Regions from separate parts of the Desulfoluna sp. CLI2B genome, predicted to be linked through region 2. Evidence: riboswitches for the same ligand, from Rfam matches in the RefSeq annotation. Region 2 holds a riboswitch; each other region holds the start of a gene.
The links. A riboswitch is a leader RNA that binds a small molecule or an ion and turns the genes downstream of it on or off. The one in region 2 is predicted to bind cobalamin.

Region 1: another riboswitch for cobalamin. It lies ahead of ACOYW2_RS20885 (TonB-dependent receptor); the one in region 2 lies ahead of ACOYW2_RS05810 (helix-turn-helix transcriptional regulator).
Region 3: another riboswitch for cobalamin. It lies ahead of ACOYW2_RS10550 (TonB-dependent receptor plug domain-containing protein); the one in region 2 lies ahead of ACOYW2_RS05810 (helix-turn-helix transcriptional regulator).
Region 4: another riboswitch for cobalamin. It lies ahead of ACOYW2_RS03370 (hypothetical protein); the one in region 2 lies ahead of ACOYW2_RS05810 (helix-turn-helix transcriptional regulator).

The regions. Positions count from the first base shown of each region.
Region 1 is NZ_CP186557.1:4,478,710-4,482,770, reverse strand. It holds gene ACOYW2_RS20885 (TonB-dependent receptor) at 49-2,148, opposite strand; cobalamin riboswitch at 2,416-2,619, opposite strand; gene ACOYW2_RS20880 (hypothetical protein) at 2,907-3,194, shown strand; gene ACOYW2_RS20875 (MBL fold metallo-hydrolase) at 3,435-4,061, shown strand, end outside.
Region 2 is NZ_CP186557.1:1,171,484-1,175,544, forward strand. It holds gene ACOYW2_RS05805 (TonB-dependent receptor) at 1-716, opposite strand, end outside; gene ACOYW2_RS05810 (helix-turn-helix transcriptional regulator) at 1,110-2,099, opposite strand; cobalamin riboswitch at 2,326-2,512, opposite strand; gene ACOYW2_RS05815 (DUF2867 domain-containing protein) at 3,091-3,732, opposite strand.
Region 3 is NZ_CP186557.1:2,199,477-2,203,537, forward strand. It holds gene ACOYW2_RS10545 (sirohydrochlorin cobaltochelatase) at 75-395, shown strand; cobalamin riboswitch at 603-808, shown strand; gene ACOYW2_RS10550 (TonB-dependent receptor plug domain-containing protein) at 1,104-3,065, shown strand; gene ACOYW2_RS10555 (MotA/TolQ/ExbB proton channel family protein) at 3,613-4,061, shown strand, end outside.
Region 4 is NZ_CP186557.1:691,175-695,235, forward strand. It holds gene ACOYW2_RS03365 (carbon starvation CstA family protein) at 1-850, shown strand, start outside; cobalamin riboswitch at 985-1,192, shown strand; cobalamin riboswitch at 1,429-1,679, shown strand; gene ACOYW2_RS03370 (hypothetical protein) at 1,857-2,123, shown strand; partial or broken gene ACOYW2_RS03375 (sirohydrochlorin cobaltochelatase) at 2,180-2,548, shown strand; gene ACOYW2_RS03380 (sirohydrochlorin cobaltochelatase) at 2,635-3,153, shown strand; gene ACOYW2_RS03385 (FecCD family ABC transporter permease) at 3,412-4,061, shown strand, end outside.

The DNA.
Region 1 (4,061 bases), 3.1 Mb from region 2:
AATGAAAGAGCGTATCCAGTTGCTACGAAGTTTGTGGCTCACCTCGCTTTAAAAATCAGCCCTCAGGCTGACGGTGACGCTCCGGGGCTCTCCGGGGTAGCCGGCGTCTTTGGACGAGAAATCGTCGGCGATGTAGTACTCGTCGAAGAGGTTGTGGACGGCCACCTGGAAGGAGAGGTTCTTCACAGGCACGGTGACGGCGGTGTTTACCGTGATGTAGTCATCCAGGGTGTGGAGGTTGCCGGTGGTGTTGTCCCGCAGGTTGCGTTCGCCCACGTAGTTGGCCGAGACGTTCCAGTTGAAAAAATCCGTGGCCAGGTTGGCGCCGATGCCTGCCATGTGCTCGGGGGACATGCGCACCCGGTTGCCTTCAAAGGAGTTGCCCGAGGTATCGGTGAACTCTTCGTAGCGGGCGTCGTGGTAGGCGTAGTGGCCCCAGGCGCTGACAGCGTCGGTGATGCGGCAGGAGATCTCCGCTTCCACGCCGTCCACCTCGGTGCGGGTGTTGGTAAAGAGAAAATCATCGGTGGAGGTGCGGAAGGAGCGGGGTCCTTTTTTTTCGGTGCGGAAGCAGCTCACCTGGGCAAAGAGTGTGTTGCCCGAGGAGAACTTGACCCCTGCTTCGTAGCTTTTGGTCTCTTCCGGGTCCAGGATCTGGGGAAGGGTTTTGTTGTTTTTGGTGCTGAGCTTGGGAAACTGGGTGCGAAAGCCCTCGGCATAGGTGGCAAAGAAGGCCGTCTGAACCGAGCCCACCCGGAAGGCGTTCCAGGTGGCGCCCACACGGGGGCTGAAGGCCGAGTCGCTCTGGTCGGCTTCCACGTCTTTATTGGAGGTGGTGAGTTCTTCGTGGAAGTGGTCGTAGCGGATACCCGCCATGAGGGAGACATCGCCAATGGCAAGGGTGTCCTGGGCGTAGGCGCTGTAAACGGTCTGCTCAAACTCGCTTTTGACCGTGGTGCCGGTGGGGTTGCCTGTGGCCGGGTTGCCCACATTGGTCAAGGGGGTGTCCCAGTTTGGGGGGCCGTATTTGGGCATGCTGCTCCAGGAGTAGCCGGGGGCGTCCTTGTCCTGGGAGGCGATCTCCACATAGGTGCCCACAAGGAAGGTGTTGTCCACGGTCTCTCCGGTGTGGTCCAGGGTCATGCGCAGGTCGTTGTGAAAGGCCCTCTGCTCGGAATCGCTGACCCACCAGCCCTTGTTGCTCTGGCTTGCCGTCACCGTGGTGCCCCCGGTGGCGTAGCTGTCGAATTGGGTGAAGGTCAAGTCGTTGGTGATCTTCACGTTCTCGGAGAGGGAGAGGGTGGGGGAGATGGTGACGGACTGATACCTTCCGTCGTAGCACGCGCCGTCGATGGCGTGGTTCTCTTCCCGGGTGACTCCGTCCATGGGTTTGCCGTCCACAATGGGGATGGTGGAGCCCCTGTCCGCGTTGACATTGGACAAGAGGGCTTGGACGTCCACGGCAAAGGTGTCCGAGAACTCATGATGGCTTGTGACCATGGCGTTCTGTGCATCTCTTCCGACACCGTCCTGGTAGCCGTTGCTGGTGGTGCCGCCTCCGCTGACCATCACATACCCTTTGTCGGTGGGGCTGAGCACCCGGGTGTCTGCCCCGTAGGTGTCAAAGCTTCCGCCCCGGGCCACCAGGGTGGTGGAGGCTTTGGAGGTATCCTGCGGGACGGTGATGATGTTCAAGGTTCCGGCCACGGCGCCACGGCCCCAGATGGAGGAGGAGGGGCCTTTGGCAAACTCGATGCGTTCCACAATGTTCAAAGGAATCATGGTCAGGTCGGCGGAACCGTTGACCTGGCGGAAGGGGATGCCGTTGATGAGAACGGCCAGGTCCTTGGTGTCCCGGGAGCCCCGGACTTCGATGTGGGGGTAGGCGTTGCCCTGGATCCCCATCTGGAGGCCGGGAACGGTTTTGAGGGCCTGTTCGAGGGTGGTGGCCCCCATGCGGTCGATCTGTTCACGGGTGACCACAGAAACGGTGACGGGTACCTCCATCCGGTCCTCGGCCACCCGCGTGGCCGTGACGACGATTCCTTCCATGGAGGGCGTTTCCGTGGTTTCTGCCGAGGCGGTTGAACCGCCCAGGGCGCAAAGGGCCAGGGCCAGGACTGCACATCTTCGTATTGCGTAATTCACTGTCTCACCTGCTGCATCTCAAGTGGAATTGCTTCCATTGCTTCAACAGGGATTTTTTTTTAACGATACCCGGGCAAGGGCATCCATGGCCGCGGCACGTGCATGCCGGGTGGCAGGCAAGGGTCCCGGTGGCTCATGGGCAGGTCCGGATACAAAAAATCCCCAGCTTCCATACAAAAGCCAGGGACTGCACCCGTTCAAACTTGATCCCCGGGTCGCCCCGCCAGAGGGGGCTCTCCCACGTTTTTCGTCGCTCGCAAGAAACATGGGTATGTCACATCACAGACAGGTCTTCTGACTTCCGGATCGATCTACTCAACGCGCCTTCCCGGCAAAGCCAGTGACATGAACACGCACCAGGGGTGTCGTGCCTGCGTTTTTCGTCCCCGATTACAGCGGCGGGACCGTGACGGATTTACACCGTCTTCCCTATTAAGTCCGATTAAGGACATCTGTGAGAATGAGGTTTGCTATCACTCATTTTCCGCTTTTGTCAACAACAAGTTGCACCTTCTCGGTAAGAAATTAATGTCGGGTTTCCTGTGCCCTCGGTACCTTGTGACGTAACTTTTGACTTTAAAGGTATGAATAGCCATGGGGCCTTTCACCCCGCGTCTCTTACGGCGTGATCCGTTTCATAGGGAAATAGCGGGGGAACGGTAGATACTCTTGCGCGTGGGTGTTCGGCATGGTTTCAGGCCGGGTGCCCCCGGGCTGGGACATCGAAACATAAGGCAAAAGAAATTAAGGAATCGATTATGGATGAGAAGGTGACGGTTTACAGGTACGTGGGTGAAAAAGGCGAGAGCACAACCATCGAGGCTTTTTTCAAGGGAGACAAGCTGGTGGTACAGGGCTGCGACACAGGCCCTTCGGCAACCGGGGCGTTGGGGGACTGGGACTACGAGTACTGGCTCTATGCGGACAAGACCATCTGCCCCGGCAACATTCTGGAGATTTTAAAAAGTGGCTTCCGGGGGTTTACGGCCATCAAGCGGTGGTTTGACGAGCAGCAGATTGACTACGACGTTGTCTCCTATGCCTGAGTTTCCAAAGCATGCTTTTTGGGTGCCATATACGTCACGTTGCAGACATAGGACCACATATGACCCCGTGTGACACCGCATGCGATCCTTTGTGTGCGGCTGCCGGACGTAACTTCCTCAAAACGGGGGTGATGTGATGTTCGGCACGGAACTTGATTTCCAAATAAGACCGGCACAGCCCCTTTGCAAGGCGAAGGGCCGGAAACCAAGACGCAACCAAACGGCACACAGGAGGAAGCAATGGACGCAGGCAAGGCAATATCCGGGAAAAGGTATCACAGCTGGGATGAGGTTTTTCAGGCATCAAGGCCCATGGCATTCAGGGCATTGAACACAGGGACGATTACCTCCCCCCTGGCACCTTACACCCAGGCGGAGAGTATCCCGGCGGGTGTGGACACATCGAAGACCGTCTCCCACGCGGTGATGGTGTTTTACTTTCATCACCCGGAGAAGGGCGATATCCTCATCGACAGCGGGTTTGACAGGTCGTTTTACGAAAATCCCCCCTTTGGGAATTTGTCGCCCTTTGTCATCGATTTTCTCGAGGGCAACAGGGCACGCTACACCCAGCAAAAAGATGAGGACTTAGAGTCCCGGCTTCGAAAAAACAACATCCATCCTACCCACCTCTTTTTGACTCACATGCACCCGGACCATACCGCCGGGATACCGGCCCTGTCTCCCTGGTGCAATATATGCTATGGAAAGAAGGAGAATTCGGCGCACTACCGCCTGATGACGGGGAGCCACCTGAAAGGAAAGGGGGATATCTCTCTTATTGATACCGATTCAGCTCCGGCGATTCCTCCGTTTGATCATGCGGTGGACCTGTTCGGGGACGGCTCCTTCTGGGCGCTGTCCACA
Region 2 (4,061 bases):
GCGCGGCCGTTCTTCTGGTCTTTTTCAGCGCTTTTATCATCGCCGTTGCATGTGTTTGTGATGAAGCCGTCGGAGATACTTGCTTGAGCCGCAACGCCCAGATAGAGGGTGTTTTCGATAATAGGGCCACTTGCATTCATCCCGGCCCGCCAGGAGTCGTAGCTGCTGTATTCGGTAAAAAGCTTTCCCTTGAACTCATTGTCCGGCTGCCTGGTCACAAGGTTGATGACGCCGGATTCACTGTTCCGACCGTACAGGGTCCCTTGGGGGCCCCGCAAAACCTCAGCCCTTTCAAGGTCGAGCAGTTCGGTGTTGTACATGTAGTGCAGCGGGAAATTGACCCCGTCCACATAAAACCCGGTGGGAGAGTAAATGGAGGTTGTAAAGGAGGAGACACCCCTTAAAACCAATAGATTCTCCGCCGAGGATTCGTTCATGAACAGGTTGGGGACATAGCGAACAAGATCACTCATGTCCTTGCTGCCGGAATCTTCGATGTCGGTGCCGGTGAAGACGGACAGACTCATGGGGACATCCTGAACATGCTCTTCCACTTTTTGGGCCGTAACCGTTACGGGCTCAAGCCGAAAAGATGACGGTTCTGCTTTCTGCTCCTGTGCCATCGCCAAAGACGCTGATAATGGGGATAGAGCCACCAGTACAACGAGCAGCGACGCCATAAAACCCTTTGGAAATCGATCTCTGTTTCTATTCATGACCTGTTCCTTAAAGCTGAATCTGTTACGAGTGATGGGCCTGAACTTAAGGGGCAAACCGCAGTTCAGCGCATCTGAGTTGCCCTTGCAGCCTCATTGCCACAAGGCGCTGATGACGGATCATCAGGGTGGGCACCCGGCTCCTTTGAAGGGTGAAAAACGATAAAAATAAAGCCATCATGTAATGGTATTGCCGCAATATAGCGCCGCTGTTCATGGGGTGAAATGGGGGTGGTATGACCGAAACGGATTCTTGCATGACCTGGATGGATTTTTGGACGGAATCGGCTTTAAAGGAGGCAGTCTTCCTCGGTGTGCTGTTGCCTGACTTTTGCGTCAACCGTGCGTCGGCCCAAAGCAAAGGGGGCTCAGGCTTCCGGGAAAAGAGGGGGCTTAAGGCATGGCGCTGAAGCACGTGTTGCTTCGGTAAATACTCGGCCTGATGCCGAATTTGGTTTTAAAGGCATCGGAGAATCGCCCCGCGTCCATATAGCCAACCTGATACGATATCTCCTTGATATTCATGTTGCCCTCTTCCAGAAGCTGGCGGGCTCTCTCCATCCGATGCTCATGTAAATAGCCGAAGGCCGTTTGCCCACAGACCTGCCTGAACCCGTTCTTGAGCTTGAAATCATTCAGCCCGACTCGACTGGCAAGTTCCAGCAGTGATGGCGGGGTCTGCATATTCTCGACGATAATGCCCATGGCCTCATGGACACGGTCTATATCGGAAGGGCGAAGCGGAGCGGTTTTTTTTATGCTGTGTCTGGCAATGGCAGCCTGTTCAAGTTGAAGCGATATCAACTCAAGGGCCTTGCTTTCGAGGAAGACTCGTTTGATCAGGCCCTGATACGGGCAATTGAGAAGCTGGTGAAGGGCGGTTTGCATGGCAGGGGGCATGGAGCCCGCATAGTGGTAGTGGGTCTTGGGGCACCCCTCCATAACAGCCCGGAGATCGGCGGGGGCTTGCTCCATATCCCCCCGGGAGAACATGCCCAACACGACCGGGTCGACCTGGATGTGGAGCATGTGAACGGGTTTTTCAGGGGGAAATTGGCTGTACCCTTGTGAATTTGGAAAGCAGGATACGGTGCATGTGCCTGTCTCTGCCTGGATGATTGTCGGCTTGGGTTTCCCCAGGTTGACTATGGACCGGCCGCTTCCTGAGAGTACAAAGCAAAAGAGCAGTGGGGACCGCTCCATTTCGAAATGGGAGGTCACGCCTTCGGCATACGTTGCCTTGGTAAGAATCAAGGAGAGCCCGGGCCTTAGGGGGATCTCTTTGGTCCATCCCTTCTCACCGTTTTCGGGCCGCCTCAGTTCAAGGTCCATATGATCTGAAACGATGTCGTCGGAACGTTGATGCCTTAATTCGGAGTCCATACAGCACACCCTTTACACACGGTTTGTTTAAAAACGTAGCCCGCATGGTGTCTGAATGGCGGCAAAGGAGTGATATCAAAACATCGTGTGACGTGCTTTATTGCCTGGCGGGTGCCGATACCTCCGGTATGTGCTCAGGCAATAAAAAACCCACACAGGATCTTTCCTGTGTGGGTTACCGTTTTTCATACCACAACAACGTCATCACTTTGGTGCCATAAAGTGATAACACATCTCCATTCAGGTAAGTCTTCTGACTCCCGGATCATCCTACTGGCTGCGCCTTCCCGTCACAGTGTGGCAGTGGCTGTGTGCAGTGTTCGTCCCCGGTTACAGCGGCGGGCCCGTTCCTGATTTTCACAGGATTCCTTGTTATACTGATTTTATTCAGTACCTGAAGTCAGGGCCGAAGCATATATCGAAGAAACCAAATGAAACCCTCCGGCTGCCTGGTGAGTCACCAGCGCGTTGCCCATGGTGTTCGGGTTACTTCATCACGGCATTCCCAGGGAATGTGTTCTTTTCTGCTTGGGCCCCTGTATGTCTGCCAGAATACACTGTCGAAGAGGCGATACCCCACCGGCTGATCATGAACTGCACATAAAAAGGGCAATCGGCATCATATCCTTTGCCAACAATTATTCTGGATTTATTGAATTGTCATTACATGAGGGGTTTATGGATGTCAAACGGAAAAGGTTCTGGTTCGGTGAAGGTTTGCATTGGCATGTGGTGTTGAGGGTCGCCTCCATAGGCCATGGCCGGTAATGGCTTATCTGAGGTGTCGTTGATATGGAAGGGGGCTGGTAGAGCAAGGTGGGTTATGTCTTTTTCGGCATCGGAAAGCCGTATGCGGGGCGGCGGATTCGCAAACCTTTTAGGGCGGGGTAAGCAACGATCTTGTCGTTACCCCTTTCCCCATATTCATCGCGACCTGACAACGTTTTATGCAATCAGGATGGGCAAAACGAAGCTTTAACCCTTCTGGTCATCAAGACGCGACTCCTTCATCGGATCGTGCTTCCCAGTGGGCCATGCACTTCCTGAAAATATGGGGGTAGACCACGTAGTGGCGGAATGGTCGGATACATCTCATGTAAAGCGCGCTGAAACTGCTCCTGTACTTGATGTAGACCGCAAGGCGGACCTTCCACTTTCCGTCTCCCGAGGGAGACCATGCATAGTGCATCAACGCATGCTCGGTGGAATTGGAGAGCTCATGGAGCGTTTCGTCCTCGAAGGTATACACTGGCCTGAAGTCCATATAGTCGCGCGTTGAGATGTCCATCGCGCGCTGCGGAGTGTTTTTTTCAAGGTCCCCATCCTGCAAACGATCCCGAAGGCTCTTTTCTCTGCAGCCCGGAATGGGGTGATTGTTCAAGTTGTTATCGATACGAAATAACGCGCCTAAAACCTTTCGTACCCTGAAGAGCATTCCCGCTATGGAGACATCGTAAATGTCCTTCATCATGGGCTCAATGGCGGATTTCTGGAACAAATGTAAGTCGACCCCGTCCTTTGCGCTGAATTCATATGGGAACTCCCAGGTATCCTCGAGTATGAAATCGGAAGCCAGGGAACGGACCCTCCAGTTGAATTTGGTATGCGTTGAGGCTGCGGCAGTAAAATCCATGATTACTCCTCTGTAAGGCTCGTTATTACCAAAAATGATGGACCCTTCTTGTTACCAAATCACATAGCAGCATGGTTTATTTTTAGCTAACGCTGCTGGTTGAGAGGGACCGTCTCAATTAAGCACAGAACTGCGGAATAGTCCCATTGAAATTTAGCCCGGGTATTTCATGAGAAAACGGACCATCTGTAATAATAGAGAGTTATTCCAATTCGTTGTTGTGGCGAAAAATTAGACATTTCAAAGGTGTAAAATGTAATTCACGGTTTCCTGCTCGATTTTCTCCCCCTTTGGGCGAGCCGAGTGCCCCATGGTCCTCGTCATCCGGG
Region 3 (4,061 bases), 1.0 Mb from region 2:
GCAACCGCAAACCGCCTCCAACACGAAGCCACCCTGTTTATAGGCCACGGCACCGATCACCCGGCCTGGACGCGATGCTGAAAAGCACCTACGGCCCCAGTGCCTTTACTGGGGTGGTGGAGGGCTTTCCCGAGGCTGAGGATATCGTAAGTACGGTTAAAGCAGCCGGTTTTACACGGGTGAAGATCGTTCCGCTGATGCTGGTGGCCGGGGTGCATTACCTGGAAGACCTGGCTGGCGACGATGAAGACTCCTGGAAAAACCTCTTTGCAACAGAAGGCATTGAAACCACCTTCATTGATCGGGGTATCGGGTACATGCCGGAGATTGTGCGGCTCTTTGTCCGGCACCTGGAAGAGGCTATGGACATGGTCCTTGAAGCGGAAACGGTGTGAGGCCTTTCTATTGACGTGGTGAGTCAAGCCGCAGGATCTGTTTTTTTATTGTTATGCATTTTTATTTTTACTGTAACATAAAACCGTTACACTCTTAACTGCAGGCATGAGCAAAAGGAAAAAACGGCGCCCCTTGTTCACGCACAGAGGGGGTGACAAAAAAGATAAGAAAGTGTTTGACACACGTCGAATATCTTGTGTAGATAAACATACAAATTGATCTCTGGTGCACGCTTCTTTTTTAACAAAAGAGATGCTGCTTAAAAGGGAACCCCGTGAGAATCGGGGACGGGCCCGCCGCTGTAACCGGGGACGAACTTCGTATATACGCCACTGCTCATGATCTGAGCGGGAAGGCGCGAGGGTTCGGACGATCCGGAAGTCAGAAGACCTGCCAGGGTGAATTCACCTGCTTATGCTTTTTGTAAAGTACAATCAGGTGAGGGGTTTCGTTCTCGCGGTAGGAACTGGAGACCTGATCAGACGACATGGGAAAAACGGCCCCATGCCCCCTTTTTATTGTAGGCTTCATGGGGCTTTTTTTGTTTGGGCGAAACGCCCGAGGTGTCTCTCTTCTCTCCTTATACCCAGCCCCCTTGAATGGAAGCCCCCCGCAACTCGAAACAGCAGTGGTTCAGGTGGTCGTTCTGCATGGAGGATCGCCGCCTCCGGTGCAAAAGAAGTCTGATGCTTGTGGAAGGAAAAGTAATGAGAAAAAGTCTGATGATCGGTGCTGTCGCCGCCTGGGTGGCGGCCAGCTCCCCGGCCTGGGCAACCGACGCTGCCCTGGATGAATATGTGGTGACCGCGTCGCGAGCCAAAGAGAGCATTACGGAAGTGGCGGCGGCTGTGACGGTGATTGACTCGGAAACAATCGAGAACTCCTCGGCAAGAAACTTGGGAGAGCTGCTTGTGGAAAAGGGCGGCGTTCAAATACGCGAGTATCCCGGAGCTCTGACGACTGTGAAGATCCGTGGGTTCAGCACAGACACCCATGGAAACGACCTGATGGGTAATGTGCTTATCCTCATTGATGGTCGCCGTGCAGGGACCGGCAACGCAGCCAAACTGATCACAAAAAATGTTGAACGAGTGGAAATTATCAAGGGGCCTGCAGCCGTTCAGTACGGTTCGGCGGCCATGGGTGGCGTTGTAAACGTTATTACCAAAAAAGGGACCGGGAAGCCCACCGTTTCAGCTTACGCAAAGACCGGATCTTATGACTACAACGAATTTGGAACTGACGTGTCGGGAACCGCTGGCAAAATCGATTTCTCTGCGTCTGTATCCCATTCCGAAGAAGGCGATTACGAAACAGGCAGCGGCAAGGAATACTTGAACACGGGTAATGATGGAATCCTTCGTGCCAGCCTGAACACAGGGTATGAGTTTTCTCCCGGACACCGCATCGGATTGACGTATACGCTCTTTGATGGCGACGACATCGGCAACCCCGGCAGTATCGACGCCAACGACCTGGACAACACAAAAGATTCGGAAAACAGCTCCTACGACGTTACTTATGACGGGAAAAACAGCACATCGTCACTGGCATGGATGCTTCGATACTTCGGCGGAACGGACAAAGACACGTGGAATGACCCTTCAGATAGCAATGCCTCGGGGTGGGATGACGGCATTCCCAGTGTGCATGAAACAGACAGCAAGGGCGCTCAGGCCCAAGTTTCATACGATGGTCAGCGATTCGGGCTTACCACCGGCGTGGATTGGGTGGATTATGATGTGACCAACGAGCCCAGTGCACCGAATAACACAGCATTTGACAACACAGCCGGATTTGCCCTGGGAAAGGTTAAACTTCTTGACCAGAAATTAATTCTCATCGGTGGGGCTCGGTATGATCACTACTCCGTAGATATTTCCGGAGATCAAGGCAGCGATAAATCCGATGATGACCTGAACCCAAGCCTGGGCGTTGTCTACAACCTCTCCAAGCAGGTCAAGCTCAGGGCATCCGTTGCCGACGCCTTTCGCATGCCCTCTGCAGAACAGCTGGCCGCTGATTTTACGTCTTACGGGACTCATTATGTCGGCAACCCGGATTTGAACCCGGAGAAAAGCCGAACCTATGAAGCGGGAGTGGATATTACCCGTGGTAGCTTAAAAACAGGCCTCACCGTTTTTACCACCGAATATGATGATAAAATCGTGACTGACAAGCAGCATGGATTTACTACCTACAAAAACCTGGATGAAGCAACCATCAGTGGCGTTGAAGGCGAATTTTCCTACACATTCTCCGACATCTTCGGGGGCTGGGAACTCAGGCCCTACGCCACGCTGACACATCTTTTCAAATACGAGGATGCAGAGACCGACAAAGACCTCAAGTATACATCGGATCTCGATATTTCAGCAGGCATCGCTCTGACCGATCTGGATGGGTTCTCTTCGGATCTCAGCGTCTCATACCTGAGCAGCCAGGATGTGGTTAAATACAACCCAGACTGGTCAACATCCGATGTGACGCTTCCTTCGGTCACCGTGACCAATTTCACCATCACCAAACGCGTGCTGACCACGGACAAACTAGGGAGCCTGTCCCTCCGCGGTGAAGTGAAAAACCTGTTTGATGAAGATGCGGCCTATGTTCTGGGATACCCCATCCCGGGCCGCCGATTTTTTGCCGGGGTAACCTGGTCCTACTAATCCGGGTTGTCCCCACGACCCGGGCTGGGACCGGTTTCCCCGCTCACCAATTTTCGCCGGACCTGTGACACCGGCGGAAAATCAGGGGGGCATCGTCGCCCCCTTGAAAACCCCTTGAAGGCCGTGCCCGGCGCATCAGGGCAGGCCGCCCCCGTTTTTCCCGTCTTTGGCTGTATGATTGGGCAGCTGCTAAGAGGGCGGGAGATCCTCCTTGCGGAGGGCGGTTCGGTTCTTTTTGAACCGAATGCAAAGGAAAGGGCCGGAAAAGGGGTGTTGCTCCGCCCGTTGACTCGGAGCATCATGTATCTCCTGATCTGTGGTTGGAATCAGGGGCAGGGGAGGGACAACGGCGTCCCTCCCCCCTCCCATGATATCCGGCTGGATTCGGAGATTTTTTGTTGACGGGATCATCTCGCATTGCCGGATGATCTGTGCTATATATCGCAGCGATCATGGCAATTGATCCCTTGTTATCACAGCGCCTTGCTGAAATGATTTTGTTTCTGCGAGGCTTTGGTGTTTTCATTCCGAGACAGGTACAGGCAACATGATTCACTTATTGAAAAGCGGCGGCCTGCTGATGCTTCCGCTGGTTTTATGTTCTTTTGTGTCACTGACCCTTATCATTGAGCGATCCATCTTCTGGCTCCGCATCAGGCGGGATAAGGACCGAGAGCTGGTCTATCGGGTCCTGGACCTTGCCGAGCAGGGGCTCTGGGACGAGATCCGCCTGGCTGCACGGGGCTCCCGCAACTTCATTATCCGTATCCTGATCAACGGCATCCTGCATCGCGATTACTCCATGGCCATGGCCATGGAATCCGCGGCATCTGATGAGCTGCGCAAGATGAGGCGTTTCATGGGCGTGCTGGAAACCATCATCACTGTGGCTCCCCTGCTGGGGATCCTGGGAACCGTGGTGGGCATCATCCATTCTTTCGATATGCTCGGGGCCAAGGGTATCGGCGATCCCCAGGCCGTGACAGGGGGGATTGC
Region 4 (4,061 bases), 480 kb from region 2:
CACCACTGTCGCCACCGTGGTGGCCCTGATGTTCGGTGGCTATGAGATTCTGCCCAACCTGGATGACCACCAGCGCCCATCCTGCGAACAAGCCCATCTGGCCCCTGCTGTTCTCTCATTCCCTTCCTGCGGTGCCATCAGCGGCTTCCACTCCACCCAGTCTCCCTTGATGGCCCGCTGCGTCAAAAACGAAAAGGACGGCCGCGCTGTTTTTTACGGCGCCATGATCCTGGAAGGGATCATCGCCCTGATCTGGGCCACCGTGGGACTCTCTTTCTACAAGTCTCCGGAAGCCCTGAACGCCGTAATTGCTGCTGGAACTCCTTCAGCTGTTGTCTCTGAAGTCTCCAACGTTCTTCTGGGGCCCGTGGGCGGCTTCCTGGCGGTTATCGGGGTTATCGTTCTGCCCATCACCAGCGGGGACACCGCTTTCCGAAGCACCCGCCTGATCCTGGCCGAGTCCTTTAAGGTGAGCCAGTCCCAGACCGCCAAGCGGCTCATGATCGCCGTGCCCCTGTTTGCTCTGGGCTTTGTCATCTCCACCCAGAACTTCGGGATCATCTGGCGCTACTTCGGGTTCTCCAACCAGGCCCTGGCCACTCTGGTTCTCTGGTCCGCCGCTGTCTTCCTTGCCAAGGAGATGAAGAACTACTGGATCGCCTGCCTGCCGGCGACCTTTATGACCTCTGTGGTGGTCACCTTTATCCTTCAGGCCAAGATCGGCTTCGGGCTTTCCATCGGAACCTCCACCGTCATCGGCGTGGGTACCGCCGTGGTACTGCTCTGCCTCTTCCTCTTCAAGTTCTCCGGCGTACGGGCAGCGAAACGTGCCGACGGACTTGCTGAATAAGCACTGCCCGTGAAGGAATTTCCCATCATGTTCCCTGTCCGGTGCCATTGTTCGGAATTTTAACGGGATGGCCGTCGGGCAGGGAATGGGGCGTGGGCCTTAGATTGGCTTGACAACCGGAAAAGTGTGGCTTAGGATCACATCCTATGCTTGGTGCAGCTAATGCTTAATAGGGAACTCCGTGAGAATCGGAGACGGGCCCGCCGCTGTAACCGGGGACGTCCTTTGCAACAACGCCACTTTCTTGATGCGTCCGAAGTAATCGGGTCGAACAATGAGGGGAAGGCGCGAAGGTACGGATGATCCGGAAGTCAGAAGACCTGCCATGCGCTATATGATGTCCCGTTGTCTGATGTTATCGTCATATCTTCACCGTGGTGAAAGGGGCGGCCTGAAACAGGAAAAGCCGCCGGAACACGGGGATTGAATCATATAGAAGTGGCGCACTGCCGTGGTAAAGGGTGCGCCCGACTTTGAGGATTGAATACGGAATCCCCATGCTTGCATACGATTGCAGGCATGGGGATTTTTTTGTTTGGAAGACCCGAAAATCTGTCCCCGTCACGGCGGCCGATTTTCGGGTGAGTACGTGACCGGGTCCCCGCAAGGGGTCTTGCATACACGCAGGAAGGGAATCCCGTGAAAATCGGGAACGGTCCCGCCGCTGTAACCGGGAACCGTACGGCACGGATAAGGGGTATATGCCTCTCATCCATAAGCCACTGCCCGCTGCTGGCTCTCCTTTTCAGGCCGGCGGCAACCAGGGCGGGAAGGTGCGCCGTTCGGAACGCCCGGGAGTCAGAAGACCTGCCCGGCATAAGACGTGATGTTTTGGGTGCGGCATGCCGCATCACAAGACCCCTGCGGAGAACAGGGGAACCGCGTGATGAAAAGGGCGAAGCAAACAGGGAACAGCCCTTTTTCGGAGATGGTCGGACCGGAGGGGCTGTGCAAGGAGTCAGCCGGGCTCCGGTCCTTTGTAAATGATCAGTTTATAAAGGAGCCGATGATGAAAAAAGGCATGATTCTTTGTGTGCAGGGGCAGCTACCCGAAGGCGTTGCCCCGGATGACCTGCTTAAGGGCGGCCATCTGTCCTTTGACGTGGACAAGGTGGCCGTGGTCTCTCCCCTGGACGGAGAAGGAGACATCCATTGGGCATGGTGGCGCATGATATCCAAGGGGTTTACCTCGATTCAGTGCCGTATGGCCGGGTATGAAAAGGGGCGTATTGCTTTAAAGGGAGGCAGCGTTCCCATCTGGTCCATCGGTTGAATGCCTGGGTATCATATTTAATAAATACACCTGTTACGTACGGAGATTTAAAAACGATGAAAAAGACGACCCTTCTGCTTTTGATTGTATCACTGCTGTCCTTTCTGGGTGTAAATCCCGCCACGGCAGCCACCAAAAAAGAGGCGGTGGACGCCGTGGTTATTGCAAGCTTCGGCACCAGCTACCCCGAAGCCCTTCAGGCCATCCTCACCATCGACAAAGAGATGAGAAAAGAGTTCCCCAAGGCAGAGATCAAGCACGCCTTTACCTCCAACATCATCCGGGGCATCTGGCACGACCGCGCCGATGACGCCGCCTGGAAAAAAGCCAACCCCAACGTTCCCGAGTGGCTGTATGACGTCAAAGGCCCCCTGGCCACCTTCGGTGCCCTTCAGGAAGAGGGCAAAAAGCGCGTGGTGGTACAGACCACCCACGTCTACGCCGGGGAAGAGTACCTTGATCTCAAGGCCTATGTGGACGCCATTGCAGGCATCGATACCCTTCGCGCCAAGTGGAAGCCCTTCTCCTACATGACCATCGACCGATCCGCCTCGGCAAAGCCGGGTTGCACCCCGAGTACCGCAATGACATTGAAGCCGCCGCCAAGACCATGGCCGCGGATGTGCAAAAGGCCAAAAAGATGGGCGCTGTGCTGGTCTACATGGGCCACGGCAACGAGGTGTTTCCCACCAGCGCGTACATTGAATTCCAGAAGACCATGAATGCCATGTACCCTGAGGTCACCACCCTGGTGGGGACCGTGGAGGGCTACCCCGGCCTCGATGACGTCACCACCGCCCTGAAGCACATCAAGGCCAAGAAGGTCTTCATGAAGCCCTTTATGGTGGTTGCCGGTGACCATGCCAGAAACGACATGGCCGGCGACGAAGACGACGCATGGAAGACCGTTATGGAGAAGATGCGTATCAAGGTGACCTGCGAACTCAAAGGCCTGGGCGAGAACCCCGAGTGGGCCAAGCTCTACGCAAAGCATGCCGTGGACGCGGTAACGGTTCACACCGGCAAGTAGTTTTCTATGGTTTGGTGGCCTCCGGCGGCCCTGCCGGGGGCTAAACTTTTAATCCGCCTTCGCCCAAGGGCTACGGCGCGACATGAAAGTTTAACAAACAGGTTTCAAAAACCCTTTTTGGGTGAGTTTTGCTTTAAAGGCGGATGTGATTTGACCCGAGGAACGAGGGGCAAAACGCATCCGCAACCTGCTTTCAAGGTGGCACACCTTGCCGCCGGAGGTTTTCGCTGAACCCAAACGTCATTCGAAAGCCCCCCCATGACCATCGCCACGGAGTCCATGAGGAAAACAAAACCCTCCCTTGCCCTGATGAAAGGCTCGGCAGGGCTGGTGTGCCTGTGCGCGCTCCTTTTCTGCGCGGTGCTGCTTTCGGCCCGCATGGGGTTTGTGGCGTTTTCTTTTAAGGACGTCCTTGGGGCCCTCTGGAACGGGATCACCGGCACGGACGGGGCCACGGCAGCGGCTGAAACAGCCCGGGTCATGGTCTGGGAGGTAAGGCTCCCCCGCATCCTGACGGCGGCAGCCGCAGGGGCCGGGCTGGCCGTGGCAGGGGCCGTCTACCAGAACATTCTGCTGAATCCCCTGGCCGACCCTTATACCCTGGGCGTCTCTTCCGGTGCCGCCTTTGGCGCGGCCGTGGCCCTTCTCTTCGGCATGAGCAAGACCCTCTTGTCCGTTCCCCTCTTTGCCTTTGGCGGCGCCATCCTCACCCTGTTTATCGTTATCGCCATGGCCTCACCCTCGGGGCGGCTGCTGCGGTGTGGCATCGACTCTTCCAACCTCATCTTATCGGGCATCATGGTGTCGGCCATCCTCTCGGCGGGTTTGAGCTTCATGAAATACCTGGCCGACGAGCAGGTTTCCGTCATCATCTTCTGGCATGATCGGGCAGTTTGCGCGGCCACCTG